Tunicatimonas pelagia: one gene and its partner. The protein of the gene in region 2 interacts with the protein of the main gene of each other region in a pairwise test. Links are inferred from orthologs where the notes say so. Each region holds a gene or a part of one and is shown on either strand. Other genes may lie near its edges.

Region 1 (7,571 bases), 2.5 Mb from region 2 along the record:
GGTGGAGTGGATGGATAATGGCTGCCAAATGGGATGGCTGATTTATCCCAAAGAAGAAAAGGTTTGGGCGTACTATGACAATAAGGTTGAAGAGTTCATTGGGTTTGACCAAGTTCTTTTGGGACAAACTGTACTTCCTGGCTTTACCTTTGATCTAGCCTGGCTGAGGTAAGAATATTGTCTGGCGAAGCAGTCGTACTTTTAAAGAACAAATGTGACCTGGATCATAGGCTGCATTACCGGAGGACTGCTTACGGTAGCACTTAGTTGCACCCTATCCTGACCTACCTGATGTAAGTGAGGAATCAGATAGCCGAGGGAAGCTCCTACTACGTAGCCCGTTATAACATCCGTAGGGAAATGCTTCCCGGCTCGGTAGCGAAAGTAACCTGTAGCAGCCGGAAGAATAGCAGCAGTCGTCCAAGCCACTGCCCGAATGCCAGGATCGTCTACGTAGTCTGAGATCACTTTTGCGGTAAAGAATGACATGGCCGCTGCGTAGGAAGTATGGCCGGAAAAATAAGAGAAATTATTCCCTCGCATTGTGCGTATTTCATCAGGATTGTTGCTGTTATACGTGTACGGTCGGGGACGTGCTGCTAGAGCCTTGGTAATCCCAGTTAGGGTTTCGTTGATAGCGAGGGTTTCTAATAAAATTACTCCCAATGTACCAGCATCAGCCCGAGCGTTATCGAATGCTAACAGAGTGAGCGGTATTGCCAGAGAGACTCCCACCAACACATCACTAGTGATTCTAGCACCCTCCCGGTAGGTACCATCGGATAGTTGGTCCAACGCTAGCACATCGTTAATATCGAGTTCTTCTACCTCCGCTAGTTTGAGTGTCTCCCGATTATTGCGGAGTATGGCACCCACAACTGTTCCAGTAGCACCTACTGAGAGTAAAGTAGTTTCCCGAGCAGTCTTTAACTCGTAACCCTGACTATAAGCGAAATACTGTCCGGATAATATAAAAAATAGGGCAGTTCCCCAGGGAAACCACCAAAGCGGATGCTTATTGATCTTCATGTTAGATTAAAAAATTAAAAGTGGACTATAGCTTAATCTACGACGAATAGTAAAGTTTTAAATATGATGTAGTATTTAACCTAAAATGATATAAATAATAAAATAGTTATAAAGTATATTTGAATAATAATCATATTAACAAGTCTAAAATTTTATTGACGTGAAAAATTTACAAAAACTATTTTCGTCAGCACTGACACTGTGCTTAGCTATTACCCTATTTTCTTGCGGTAACGATGACGAAGAAGCAATTTTTGCTGAGGCTGATCTGATGGGTGAGTGGACAGTGAGTTCTACTGAGATTAATATTCCTGGTATGGATTTGCCAGCAGAACAAATGGCTCTATTTGGAGCAATACTTAGTATACCCGAAGGAACTACTATTCAGCTAAACAATGATAAAACTTACGAGCAGGAAGGTGCTGAGCTTGGCTTTCTGACTACTAATGAAAGTGGTACTTGGAAATTAGAAGGTGGTAAGACACTGGTTTTAACCAGTCAGGATAATGAAGATAAGCAGTATCAAATTCGATCATTGAATAGCGAAAGTGCTGTGTGGTACATCTCAGAAAAAATGGAAAGCGGTGATGTTAGTATTCCGGGAGCAACGGAAGTGACTGTTGAAAGCACTATCAGTCTAAAAAAGTAGCAAAATATCACCTTGTCTCTACAGCCGCACCTTCTTCTGAAGGTGCGGTTTTTTTTATAGCCGATAGCCTACTCCGACCCGCAGAGCAGCGTTGCCTCGTTCAAAATAATAGTCGCCAATTACTTCAATGCGCCAGTTATTATTGATGGCTCGTCCGTAGCCCAATCCAGCCGCGTAATCTACTTCATCACTAATTAGCGGACGCAAGCGCAGAAATATCGGATCAATCGGGTATAGTCGCATGCCGGGAATAAAGCTTAGTCTGTTCGGGGCTGTCCAATATTCTACTCCTGCCGTGAGCGCCAACTGCCGAATCAAGAAATAATTGGCTTCTACACTAAACTGAGCCTTGTCAACAAATTCAAACGGGTCACGATTATCCGTTTTGTAGGCATCAATGCCAAAATTGAATAGAAACTGAGCTTGAGACGTTGAGCTATAAAAAAGAAATAGGAAAAAGGTTAGGTAAAAAAGGTGCTTCATACGATAGTCAGGATGATAGATTTAGCAAAAGCTAAAATTAGGCATTATTCCTGATTTTCGTATAATTTCTTCAGGTCATTCAACTCGTCGCGTAGGCGGGCGGCCTCCATAAAATTGAGTTCTTTAGCCGCCTTTTCCATACTTTTCTTGGTTTGATTCATTAGCTTCTCTAAGTCAGGTTTACTCATGTAGGCAACTACCGGATCAGCGGCAATACTCGTTTGGTCGGGACCCGCGTAAGCCTTGGCGGGGGCTTTTCGGGAGTCGGCTACCTTGGTCTGACCCATAATGGCTTCCTTCGATTTGAGTACGGTTTTCGGGGTGATACCGTGCTTTTTGTTATACTCCATCTGCTTATTACGGCGACGGTTGGTTTCGTCAATCGCTACCTGCATCGAGCTAGTGATTTTATCGGCGTACATAATGCACATGCCATTCTCATTCCGAGCCGCTCGTCCAATAGTCTGTACCAGCGAACGTTCGTTCCGTAGAAACCCTTCTTTATCAGCATCCAGAATAGCCACCAGCGATACTTCCGGTAAATCCAGCCCTTCCCGTAGCAGATTGACTCCCACTAGCACATCGAATTCGCCCAACCGTAAGCCTCGTAGAATTTCTACCCGATCCAGCGGTTTTATATCTGAGTGAATGTATTGACTTTGTACGCCGGCTCGCTCCAAGAACTTCTGCATTTCTTCTGCCATTCGCTTTGTAAGCGTAGTGATTAGCACCCGCTCGCTTTTCTTCACCCGATCATCAATTTCACCCAGCAAATCGTCAATCTGATTGACACTCGGGCGAACTTCAATCACCGGGTCAAGCAAGCCCGTCGGGCGAATCACCTGTTCTACCACCACTCCGTCGGATTCGCGCAATTCGTAGTCGCCGGGGGTAGCACTCACGTAAACAATTTGGTTAATCATCATCTCAAATTCATTGAACGTAAGTGGGCGATTATCCAGGGCCGATGGTAGGCGGAAGCCATAATCCACTAAGTTCACTTTACGGGAACGGTCGCCCCCCCACATGGCTCGCACTTGAGGTACGGTTACGTGGCTCTCGTCAATAACCATTAAGTAATCTTCCGGAAAATAATCGAGCAAGCAGAACGGACGTTGCCCAGGTTCGCGACGATCAAAGTAGCGGGAGTAGTTCTCAATACCGGAGCAGTAGCCCAGCTCCCGAATCATTTCCAGATCGAATTCGGTACGTTCTTGAATGCGCTTGGCTTCCAGGTATCGCTGTTCTTTTTCAAAGCTACCAATTTGAGCTACCAGATCGTCTTGTATTTCGTGAATGGCTACCTGCTGGGTATCTTTACCCGTAACAAATAAGTTGGCCGGATAAATAGTGACTAGTCGCTCTTCGGCTTGCTTCTTACCCGTGTGCGGATCAATCCGGTGGATGGCTTCAATTTCATCGCCCCAGAAGTAGATACGATAGGCAAAGTCGGCGTAGGCAATAAAAATATCTACCGTATCGCCCTTCACCCGGAAGTTGCCCCGTCGGAATTCCCCTTCGGTGCGGCTGTACAAAATATCGACCAGCGAATAGAGCAACTTTTGGCGGGAAAGCACATCTCCCTCCTGAAGCTTAACTACGTTTTTGCCAAACTCATCAGGGTTCCCTAACCCGTAGATGCAGGAAACCGAAGCCACAATCAGTACATCGCGCCGACCAGAGAGCAAAGCCGAAGTAGCACTTAGCCGAAGCTTTTCAATCTCATCATTAATTTGTAAGTCCTTTTCAATGTAGGTATTGTTGGTAGGAATGTACGCCTCGGGTTGGTAGTAATCGTAGTAAGAGATAAAGTACTCTACGGCATTCTGCGGAAAAAACTGCTTGAACTCCCCGTAGAGCTGAGCTGCCAAGGTTTTGTTGTGGCTAATAACGAGGGTAGGCCGATTCAGTTCGGCTACTACGTTAGCAACCGTAAACGTTTTGCCCGACCCGGTTACTCCCAGTAGGGTTTGCGCTCGTTCTCCGGTTTCTGTGCCTCGTACCAGTTGGTTAATAGCTTCGGGCTGGTCGCCAGTAGGTTGATAGTCAGAAGTGAGGATGAAATCCATATTTCAATTAACAATGTGCAGTGTGCAGTGTGCAGTGTGCAATGTACAATTAGCAGTGTACAAAGAACAACAATCAGGAAGGGTTAGTTTGGCTGATGTTGAATGAATAATGATTAATGAATGGTGGTGAAGGTTAGTCAATAGGTTGAGACTTTTGATAGTAGAATTTTTCGTGGATAATCAATCCGTCGCGCCACTGCTGTACCGAAACTTCGGTGAGTTGCGATGTTATGCCTTGAAGGTTCGTAAAAAGGATTTTCCACTCGCTAAACACTACGTTTTTCCGAGTATCAATTGCCTGATTGATCAGCTTGCTTTGTACATGAGCAACTCTAGACAGGTTTAGCTTCTCGTTTTCCAGACAGATTTTTTTACCTACTCGCGGTGATTCTTCATTTTCCTGGACAATTACATCGTTTCCATAAAACTGCTGTATTGCTCGGAGTGTATCGCCAGCAATAATCATAGCATTCAGCTGCTCAACTTTTACAGTCCATCCCAATTGGTCATTATTCATCACTCATTATTCATTAATCATTACTCTAAAATAGCTAAATTTACGGTATGGAACGCTACATCAATCCGCTAACCGACTATGGTTTTAAAAAGCTGTTTGGAACAGAACCTAATAAGGATTTACTGACTGATTTTTTGAATCAGCTACTACCGCCTCACCATCGCATTCAAAAGCTAAATTACGCTAAGAACGAACATTTAGGTGTTGGTCTGATAGACCGGAAAGCAATCTTTGATATATACTGCGAGGGGGAAAATGGAGATAAATTTATAGTGGAAGTACAAAAAGCAAAACAGAATTACTTCAAGGATAGAACGGTCTATTACTCTACATTTCCTATTCAGGAACAAGCCAAACAAGGCGATTGGAGTTTTCGGTTGACAGCAGTTTATACGGTAGGCATTCTTGATTTCGTGTTTGACGATCATCAAAATGAAGAAACAATATTGCACACCATCAAACTGAAAGACCAGGACTGCCGTACCTTCTACGAAAAGTTGACTTACATTTACATTGAGCTTCCCAAGTTTAAGAAAACGGAAGAGCAGTTAGAATCTCAGTTTGAAAAATGGCTCTATGTGCTACGCTATCTTTCGCAGTTGCAAGATCGGCCCAAAGCGTTACAGGAGCGAGTGTTTCAGAAACTTTTCAAGGCAGCCGAGATAGCGAAATTTAATAAACAGGAACGTGCTTCTTACGAAGAAAGTGTAAAGTACTACCGCGACATCAAAAACGTAGTAGATACCTCACACCAGGAGGGGAAAGAAGAAGGAAAAGAAGAAGAAAGAATAGAAGTGGCTAAGCGAGGTTTAGCAAAAGGTTATTCTACAGAAGTGATCTCGGATATGACCGGGCTTTCCACTGAGGAAATTGAGAAACTAAAATAATGATTAATGAACAATGAGTGATGAGCAATGAAGGAGCACTTTATTTATCATTAATCATCAATATTGTTCCAGAACTTCCAGCTTTTTTCGGCTTGTAGATGAAGCATTTCTAGGCCATTCTTCGTTTTTGCGCCTCGTGCTTGGGCTAATTTCATGAAGGCAGTTTCTGCGGGATTGTACACCAAATCGTAGCAAAAATGTTTTGAGGTTATTTGCTGGTAGTTGAGATCAGGATGAGTCTCGGTTTGCGGACTCATACCGAGCGGAGTAGTATTGATAATGAGAGGGTAACCGCCTAAATTTTTTTGTTTGAGGTCAGCGTAAGAAATAGCTGTTTCGCTGGTCTGACGAGAGACATAGGTATAGCCAACACCCAAATCTTGTAGTACACAGACAACTGCTTTAGAAGCCCCTCCCGTACCTAGTACCAATGCCTGATCTACCGCAGTTTCACCCAGCCACGGCAGCAACGAATCTCGGAAGCCGTAATAATCTGAATTAAAGCCTACTTTTCTGGTTTTTTTAACCCGGACTGTATTCACCGCTCCGATGCGTTCGGCTACCGGATCAAGTTCGTCTACGTACTTCATCACCTGCTGCTTGTAGGGAATAGTAACATTCAAACCCCGTAAATTGGGCTGTTCTAATACCTTGTTGGGCAGCTCATCAATCGTTTTTATCTCAAACAGCTCGTAGGCTGAGTCGGTAATACCTTCTTGCTGAAACTTTTCAGTAAAATACTGCTTTGAGAAGGAGTGACTTAGCGGGTAGCCAATTAGTCCGTAAAGATGTTCAATATCACCCACAGTAATAGTAAGTTTTGGAAGAAGTTTTTCTACTCTTCACCTGTTTTACCTTGATTCAGAATGCTATAGTTAGTTCACCCGATAGGTTAGTCCGAACCGTATTAGTCTGCTGTAAGCTTCATTCGTTCCCCCAATGAAGCCTGATTTATAGTTTTTAATTCCTCGGGAATAACCAACGTATCCACCGTATTTACCTTTACTTACATTTGCCTGAATTCTTGGTCTGATATCAGTATCAATCGTCTTTCGGTCTCTTTCAGTGGTGTAATCTTGAGTGCCTGCTTCAGCGTTTCCTTTTTCTTGAGCACTAAGGCAGTAACCAATATCCATTCCTACCGAAAGGTCAATTGACGTTTGTGCAACGGCCCATCGGTAGCCAATTTTAGGAAATAGATTGATAAATCTGTTACGCAAATAGGTTTGTCCATCAGCCGCTATTGGCATACCTCCTCCACCATTGCCAGAAACTCGGGTAATTTCCACTTTACTTCTGAGTAGTTCATACCCTAGTTCGGCTCCAATAAGAAAATTGCTGTTGAAGAATTGAGTTATACTCGTTGAGATACCGTAGCTTAGGCCACCTTGCGAGCCATAAGGAGTATTTGTGTAACCATCTCCCTGAGCATTCAAATTTATCCAAGACGAACTTACGGCTGATTCTCCTGCAAAAGAAAAAAGCCCTGAGTTTAGGTTTACATTAATATCGGTAGATTGACAATAGGTGTTGGTAAAGTGAAAAAGTAAGTAAACTGCCAGTAGTACTTTTTTCATAGTGTATCTTTCAGTTACGTGAAATTAATAGTTGACTATTAGCATGACACCTATCAACCAGATAACGTTGTATTCTACCGAAAATAACGATTGCTAAGTTACCATTGTGCCTAGTATTCTACCACCTCGTTCACCCGCTGGCGAGGAATAAGAAATAACTCTTTCTGACGACCATCCAGGTAACGCACGTTTTCACCATCAAAGAACGCATCTTCTTCCACCATCATCCGCACTTCTTTATCCCACTCCGAAATAAACACCGCTGCATTCAATTCAATAGAATAGGCCGTATTGGCGTACATCGGGTAATCGCCCTTTACTGGTACTCCACCCTGCTGATCCCATAGTCCGATAGTAGGC
Region 2 (8,049 bases):
CATCAAAGCTAATGCTGGTAATCTCACCATTGTTGTTGATACCAATACCAGTTACATCAATTACTGCCTTGCGTACTTCGGGTGCCATTACAGTTAATGTAGGAGCACTAGCTAAAGCACCAGTAGTAGCAATTGTATCAGCATTGCTGTTAGACGGCACAATTCTGTTATCAACTACAATTGTTCTTCCAGCTAAAGAGGCTATTGGATTAGAGCCAGAAGCCATATCCGCGTCCGCCACGTTTACCAGAGTGGAGCCGTTATAATCCATCGCTGATGCAGTCACAATTGGAGTAGTGAAGTACCCTTCTCCCCGATTAGTCACAAATATATTGTAAGTGGTTTGAAAGCGAAGATCAAAGACTGCACCCGTACCACTACCATCTGTGCCATCAAAACCTGGCTCAGTACTATATGTAGCGTTAGTACCAGTTGCATCAACATCATTATCAATTCCATTAAGAGTTATTATACTTCCATTGGCGTCTACACTACCTACAGTAAAGCCAGCTTTATTTCCGTCAGCATCCTCTCCAAAGTAGAGAATATCACCTGAAGCATAATCTTGACCACCATTAAGCAAAGCTACCGCTGAGAAACTTGATAGTAAAGTACGATTCGCTTTAGTACCTAACTCAAAGCCACTAGCACTGTTCACTGGGGCAGCAATATCTACTGATACACTAGGAAGAAAATCAACATCGAAGGCTGTTCCATCGCCAAAAATAGCTTCACGAGTTACTACGGCTAGTGAGTCGCCTTGCTCCACTACCAGAGTTTGATTAGCAGTAAAGGGCAAAAAGTCTAGAGTAAGAGCACTACCAAGCAACCCATTACCATCCGTAGCATTACCATTGGGAACTACTAGTGTATAATTACCCTCCGCGTCAACGGTATCTGTAATAACGAAATTAGAGTAAGTGAGGGTCTGTACATCGGCTAGACCCCGATTAAGATTGCCATACAGGCTCATAACTGATTGTACGTTGAGTGTTGCTCTCACTACAGCTCCAGTGGCAGCTTCACGAGTATCATTAGTCAAATCAGTCTCAGCCCATACTTTGCCACTGATTTCAGAAGCCCCAGCCGCTACAGTAGTAGGAAAGATAGGGACAGTAGTTCCAACAGTACTCTCTAGATCTCCTGTAAAATCTTGAAGTCTTGTTGTATACGTCGCTGTAGTATGATCGGCAGCTTCAATCGTTACTGCCACTTCACCTTCTTTTAGATTAGTAAAAGCAGCTACGCCTGACTCATTCGTGGTCACCTCAATAGGTTCTCCACCTTGCACTAAAGTAACCGTTACCCCGCTAGCAAAGCTCTCGCCTTCAGTTCGGGCTCGGGTATTATCACTACCGCCATTTATTACAGTTACATTGTAGTTGATGATTGCTCCAACTCGGTCTAATGAGTCCTGTTGCAGATTTTCAGCTAATGCTTGCTCATTTTCCAAACGCTTTAGGGCAGTCAGGGTTGAGTCCTGAGCGGCAATGGCGTCGGCTTCGGTAAATTCATCCTCACACGATGAGAGGGCTAGTCCACTGACAACAACGCCAGCTCCTAGCAGGGTGGTGAACCAATTCTTAGTGTTCATCTTTTGGGTTTGATTTAAAGTTAAATAATAGAATTTGTTATTACTTTGATTAAAGGGTCAATCCTACTGAGAATATAAAGCTATTGGAGCGTAAGTCCGTAGCGTCGCGCAGTAGATCGTTCGGGTCAAATCCGTTGTTAATTGGATTGAGACCATAACGGTAACGCACATCAAATAAGAAAGTACTAGATCCAGTTGGGATTTCGGCTCCCAATCCAATATTGAGTCCGTATTGCATTGATCGGTACTCCGAACGCACATCCTCCGAGCCACTATCGGTTACGGAAAACTGAGCCCGCCCAGTACGGTCGTCGCTAATTACTCCATCCTCTATAAAGTAGGTAATATCTTGCGACTGGGTCGCAGCAAAATTGAATCCAATAGAAGGCCCCACGATCAACTGTGGGCGAATACCCATTACCGGATTAGGCAGACTAGCACGCAGCAGTACCGGAAATTCTATATTATGCAACTTCACGTTGCCCGTAATAGCAATATTAGAACTAGATTCGTCTACAATGGACTCTTTCAATTCTACTCGGGTACCTCCCTGTTGCATGTACAGCAGCTCAGCGGATACATCCAAAAAGTCTAGTAACGAGTAGGTGGCAAAACCACCAATAGCAACTCCAGTGACACTGCCGGTATGTTCGCGTCCGGTCATAAAGCCTTGGTAAAATCCACTGGAGGTAAGACCAATCTTAGGCCCATATTCCAGAGGGAGGCTAAAGCTCGAGCCAGACTCTGAACTACCGTCAGAACTGGTGCTGCTGCTTTCATCTTGTGCGAAAACAGGAGATGCGATAAAGCAAACTGCCAGAGGGAGTACTAACATCATCCGGCGCACCTTACGCCGTGTTTGGTTGATAAGTTTCGTCATACATTTTTGGGTTTAAAGGGTTACTACTTTAGCACTTGAATCCGGAAAGGTGAAGATGCACGTTGACAGTTAAATCCTTTTCTTTCGCGGCTTGTCACAAAACAACAGCTTTATTACGTAATCAAAACCCCTAAAAATGCTGATTCACTACTTGCGTAGCAGATGGGGCGAAAGCCCGGTTTTTTCACTAATTTTGAAAAAAAATGCTCAGTAAAGTGAAATTTTGGCGAGAAGAAGAGATCACTAGATTACCACAATAGCGGATTATTATTCTCTATAATCTAGATATAATTATAATTCAACTGATATTTTAGTATTTTTTTACGTTAATTCAAGAAAGGTATTATTCAATCAATTAGTCGAATTATTCAGATTATTCAAGATTTAATAGATGTAGTATTCTTTATTATTTTGGCCATTTTTCGAAAAAACCTACTGTGTTAGTGGTATAATCGCACAAAGTTACTTTTTCAGGTAAATTTTTACCAAAACGACTATCGAGAATAATCAGACTATTTAATAAAATTATTTTTAGAAACGTATTACTTTTCTAATAGACAATACTTTCAGGAACGAATAAGTACTTTGCTTATTTGGTAGAGCTTTTGGTCAGCTTGACGGAGCTAATTCTTCTCGTAAAAATTGAGCGGTATATCCAGTTGCACATTTAGCCACCACTTCGGGGGTACCCTCGCAAATAATCTGACCGCCATTGCTGCCGCCTTCGGGGCCAAGATCGATAACATGATCGGCTACTTTCACCACATCTAGGTTATGCTCAATAATAAGTACAGTATTGCCCTTATCCACTAGCTTATTGAGTACATCTAGCAAATGCTGAATATCCTGAAAATGTAAGCCGGTGGTGGGCTCATCCAGAATGTAGAGCGTTTGCCCAGTGTCTTTCTTAGAGAGTTCAGTGGCTAGTTTCACCCGTTGTGCTTCCCCGCCCGAAAGAGTGGTGGCATGCTGCCCCAGCGTGATGTACCCTAGGCCAACATCTTGCAGGGTTTGAATTTTCCGCAGAATGCGGGGTTGGTTTTCAAAAAACTCTACCGCTTGCTCTACCGTCATATCCAGCACATCCGAAATAGACTTTCCTTTAAAACGAATTTCTAAGGTTTCCCGGTTATAGCGACGGCTTTTACAGGTAGGGCAGGGCACATGTACATCCGGCAGAAAGTCCATCTCAATAAGTTGCATCCCTCCGCCCTGGCAGGTTTCGCAGCGCCCCCCTTTCACATTAAAGGAAAACCGCCCCGGTTTATAACCCCGAATTTTTGCTTCCGGTAGTTCAGAAAATAACGCCCGAATATCCGTAAATACTCCGGTGTAAGTAGCCGGGTTAGAACGCGGGGTACGCCCAATAGGAGCTTGGTCTACTTCAATCACTTTATCCAGATGTTCTACTCCTTTAATGGTATTGAAGGGACAAGGCTCAGCGTAAGAGCGGTAGAAGTGCTTGCTCAGCAACGGGAACAAGGTTTCGTGAATCAGAGTGGATTTTCCACTGCCGGATACTCCGGTTACGCAGATCATTTTTCCTAGGGGCAACGTAAGCTTTACCTTTTTTAGATTATGACCTCTCGCTCCGGTTAGTACCAGCTTCTTTCCACTTCCCTTTCGCCGTGTGGCAGGAGTTTCAATGGCGCGGCTGCCTTTCAAATAATCAGCAGTGATACCGCCTTGCTTCAAGAATTCTTCGGGACTACCCGCCGCAATTACCCGACCACCGTGCCGCCCGGCCCCGGGGCCAATATCGATGATGTAGTCAGCTTGCAGCATCATATCTTTGTCGTGCTCTACGACAATGACCGTGTTACCCAAGTCGCGCAAATCTTGCAGAGCCTTAATCAGTTTCACATTATCGCGCTGGTGCAGGCCAATGCTAGGTTCGTCCAGAATATAAAGTACGCCTACGAGTTGGGTTCCAATTTGCGTAGCTAGCCGAATGCGCTGGGCTTCTCCGCCCGAGAGCGTTCGCAGTGGCCGATCTAGCATAAGATAGGTTAAGCCTACGTCAACCAAAAAGCCAATACGCTTCCGGATTTCTTTCAGTACTTCGCCCCCAATGAGCCGCTGCCGATCGGTTAAGCGTTCTTCCAGGTTTTCAAACCAAGCTTGCAGATCGTCAATATTTAGCTGGGCTAGCTCAGCGATATTTTTACCAGCAATTTTAAAGTAGCGAGATTCTTTCTTTAATCGGGTGCCTTCACAATCAGGGCAGGTGGTGCTAGTCATAAATTGTTTGACCCACTTTTGCGTTTTATCGGTTCCGGTTTCCTCCTGCTTTTCCAGATAGCCCGTGATACCTTCAAACACAGTGTCGTACGTAGAACCTGCGTACTTGACTGATTTAACCGAAACCGGTTTAGTATCGCCGTGCATAATGATCTCCCGAACTTTCTCCGGTAATTCTTCAATTTTAGTGGTTAGTTTTACTTTATGTCGCTTCAGTACTGCTTCTAATTTCTTAAAAATCCAGATGTCGCGGTACTCTCCTAATGGAGCAATCCCTCCCTGGCGAATGCTAAGTTTTTCGTTGGGGAAAATAGCCTCTTCCGAAAATTTTTGAATAGCTCCTATTCCACTACAGGTGGGGCACATGCCGTAGGGCGAGTTGAAGGAGAACGTATTGGGGGCAGGTTCGTCATAAGCTAGCCCGGTTTCTGGGTCCATCAGATACTTAGAAAGGTGCTGTACATTACCCTTAGTATCGTCGATCATAATAATTCCTTTCCCGTGCATCAGCGCGGTCTTGATTGATTCGGCAATGCGGTAGCGATCATCGTCGCGCACGATCACCCGATCAACCACAATCTCAATATCGTGAGTTTTGTAGCGGTCTACCTGCATTTTAGGTGTCAAATCCACAATTGCACCGTCAACCCGCACCTTAGCGAAACCCATTTTCCGCACCTGCTGAAAGAGTTCACGGTAGTGGCCTTTGCGACCTTTCACAATGGGAGCCAGAATAATGAGCTTGCTCCCCGCAAAATCATCCATAATCCGGTCAATAATCTGCTCCTCGCTCTGTCGCTCCATTTTCTTACCCGTTTCGTAAGAGTAGGCTTCTGATGCCCGGGCGTAGAGCAGTCGCATAAAATCGTAGATTTCAGTAACGGTGCCTACGGTAGAGCGCGGATTTTTAGAAGTAGTCTTCTGCTCAATGGAGATAACGGGACTCAGTCCATTAATTTTATCCACTTCAGGCCGTTGTAAGTTACCGATAAAGGAACGGGCGTAGGCCGAAAAGCTCTCCATGTAGCGGCGCTGCCCTTCGGCGTAGATAGTATCAAAAGCTAAGGATGATTTTCCGCTACCGCTAATTCCGGTAATTACAATGAGCTTATTGCGCGGTAGCGTTACATCAATAGTTTTAAGGTTATGCTCGCGTGCCCCAAAGATCTCGATGGTTTCTTGGTCGTACTCAGGGGGTACTATCGCCAAATCTGCGGCAGTATCGGTTCTTTCTACGGTTAGGTTTTCGGTAGCCATAAATTCAATCGGAATTAAGCGAAGCTGTGGGCGGAAACCGGAAAAAGACGACCGGAAACCGAACAGCAATTTTCTTTCTACTACTTAGAATAAGTATTAAAGAGAAAGGGTTCCGAAGGTACAAAAAACAGTGCTAGGATTACAAGCGGCAGAAATGAAATTTTACTATGCTTGAGCGGGGTGGTAGGCTGCATTCAGGCATTTATGCCCGCGTAGTTTTCTCAAACATACAAATGCCCAAATGCAGAGAGGGAAAAATACCTCAGGCAGCTACTAATCCTAACCGCCCTGACTGTTTAGAAATCGTACTCTGTTTTTCTTCCGGATAACCCTCACCCACCTTTTCTAAATAAGCAAAAAAATTAGCAGCTTCTTTAAGAGTTGGGGTTCGGGTAAGCCAAGCAATAAACTTTGCTATGCCGTAGGGCAAATTTGTTACCTTTTTAATCTGCGGATGGTGCTGAGTACAATATTCTTCTAGAGCCTTATTTAAGGTGACCGATTGCTTACCAAAAATCTTCTGGTAAAAATTCTCTTCTTTCAAAAGCTCCTGCGAAACTAGTCGGGCAAACTCTTGTCCCGAAACTAAATGATAGGGCCGAGTTTGTTTTCCCAAAACGGAAGCCCGTCCGTTATTCACAAAATTAGCCAGTGCTTCCCGAAAAATAGTAGGTTTAAAAATCTGATAGGGCACTCCCGAACCTTGAATTAACTGCTCCGCCTCAAGCTTATCCTTTATCATAGGGAAAAAGTTATTTTCTTCCGAAACGGTAGAGCCCGATACGTAGGATATTTTTTGCAGTGAAAGTTCGGTTGTTAGCGAAACTACGTGCCGCACAGCAACTAGCTCCGCCGGTTGGCTCAAACTGATGTGAACCTGCTCGCAATCTGTCAGTGCTGCTTTCAGGTTCTCACGGTTAATAGCATCACCCGAAATAATTTCAACTTGGTTGCCAAACATCTTTTCAGCTTTCGCTGGATTACGAGCCAAGACTTTTACCAAAAAATCATCCGTAACTAACTGCTGAGTGACGATACGACCAATAAGACCAGTGCTGCCGAGAACTAATACCTTGCTTTTCATGATAGTGTGCTTTAAAGTGAATAATTAATCAACACTTCAAAGGTAGTGCGCTCAATTCTCCTAAAAATTGATGTATGTTACATTAAACGGAGACCGGAAAAGGGAAAACGGAGGAGGGAGAACGGAATATATTTTTCTTTTTCCATCCTCCCTTCTCCGAGGCTATCGGGCTAATTCTTTGCGGATGCGGCTGAGGCTTTCACGCTCGATGCCAAGGTAAGAGGCCAAGTGGTAAAGCGGAATGCGTTGAATAAAGCGAGGGTAATCGTCTAGCATCTGCAAGTACCGCTCTTTGGCAGATAGGAAGAGGAAGGACTCAAATCGGTTGGTAGCGGTGGCGTATACGCTTTCGGAAATCAGTCGCCCGAAGCGTTCCCAGTTTTTAGACTGATCGTAAGCGTGTTGAAGGGCCCTGGCACTAAAGGTTAATAGCTCACAATCTTCCAGTGCTTGAATGTAGTAGCGGCTGGCCCGCTGTTTAAGAAAATCTAGGTAGGATACGGCATAGTCATTTTCCAGAAAAAAGTGGTTATTGATTTCCTTACCGTCTTGAAGATAAAATAGTCGTAGTACTCCTGTTTGCACAAACCCGATTTCGCTTACCAACTGTCCCGGTTCTAGAAAATAACTGTTCTTAGCAATAGTACGGCGATTGAGGTGCGGAATGAACTGATTACACTCGTCTTCGCTAAAATCAGTGACCTTCCGTATTTGTATTTTGAAGTTGCTGAGGTTCATAAGTAGCGCATCTTTTTAACAGCCTAAATAGTTATTTATTTTGACAAAATGCGCTACTATTTGTTTCTAGAGGATCAGTCGGGATTATTAATTATCAGTAGTAACTGCTAGGGAAATCGCTCCACTTTCCACACCATCTATTTCCATAAAGCCATATACTATATAGCTAGTGTTAGGGGTTAGTCCTTGAAAGTTTCCGAATGTGAACCCACCACCCTTCATAGCCACACTCTGCGAGGTTTGAGAACTCTTTAA

The links. The genes of interacting proteins can lie anywhere in the genome.
Region 1: the proteins of uvrA (region 2) and uvrB interact in binary tests that used the Escherichia coli proteins (3 or more experiments, as listed by UniProt). The link is inferred for Tunicatimonas pelagia from one-to-one orthologs.

The regions. Positions count from the first base shown.
Region 1 is NZ_CP120683.1:950,099-957,669, reverse strand. The notes cover bases 1,719-4,663. They hold uvrB (excinuclease ABC subunit UvrB), read right to left. Parts: upstream 4,231-4,663; coding sequence 2,206-4,230; downstream 1,719-2,205. Other genes in these bases: P0M28_RS03885 (hypothetical protein), read right to left, coding at 4,364-4,663; P0M28_RS03895 (hypothetical protein), read right to left, coding at 1,733-2,161. Outside these bases: P0M28_RS03910 (Uma2 family endonuclease), read left to right, coding at 1-172; P0M28_RS03905 (phosphatase PAP2 family protein), read right to left, coding at 202-1,029; P0M28_RS03900 (copper resistance protein NlpE N-terminal domain-containing protein), read left to right, coding at 1,190-1,678; more of P0M28_RS03885, read right to left, coding at 4,664-4,747; P0M28_RS03880 (Rpn family recombination-promoting nuclease/putative transposase), read left to right, coding at 4,795-5,634; P0M28_RS03875 (shikimate dehydrogenase family protein), read right to left, coding at 5,685-6,440; P0M28_RS03870 (outer membrane beta-barrel protein), read right to left, coding at 6,510-7,211; P0M28_RS03865 (M24 family metallopeptidase), read right to left, coding at 7,322-7,571. UniProt on the Escherichia coli protein: The UvrABC repair system catalyzes the recognition and processing of DNA lesions. A damage recognition complex composed of 2 UvrA and 2 UvrB subunits scans DNA for abnormalities.
Region 2 is NZ_CP120683.1:3,422,544-3,430,592, reverse strand. Bases 2,884-6,306 are described here. They hold uvrA (excinuclease ABC subunit UvrA), read right to left. Parts: upstream 5,973-6,306; coding sequence 3,084-5,972; downstream 2,884-3,083. Other genes in these bases: P0M28_RS14650 (SDR family oxidoreductase), read right to left, coding at 6,235-6,306. In the rest of the region: P0M28_RS14665 (hypothetical protein), read right to left, coding at 1-1,594; P0M28_RS14660 (porin family protein), read right to left, coding at 1,644-2,474; more of P0M28_RS14650, read right to left, coding at 6,307-7,056; P0M28_RS14645 (Crp/Fnr family transcriptional regulator), read right to left, coding at 7,219-7,794; P0M28_RS14640 (hypothetical protein), read right to left, coding at 7,882-8,049. UniProt on the Escherichia coli protein: The UvrABC repair system catalyzes the recognition and processing of DNA lesions. UvrA is an ATPase and a DNA-binding protein. A damage recognition complex composed of 2 UvrA and 2 UvrB subunits scans DNA for abnormalities.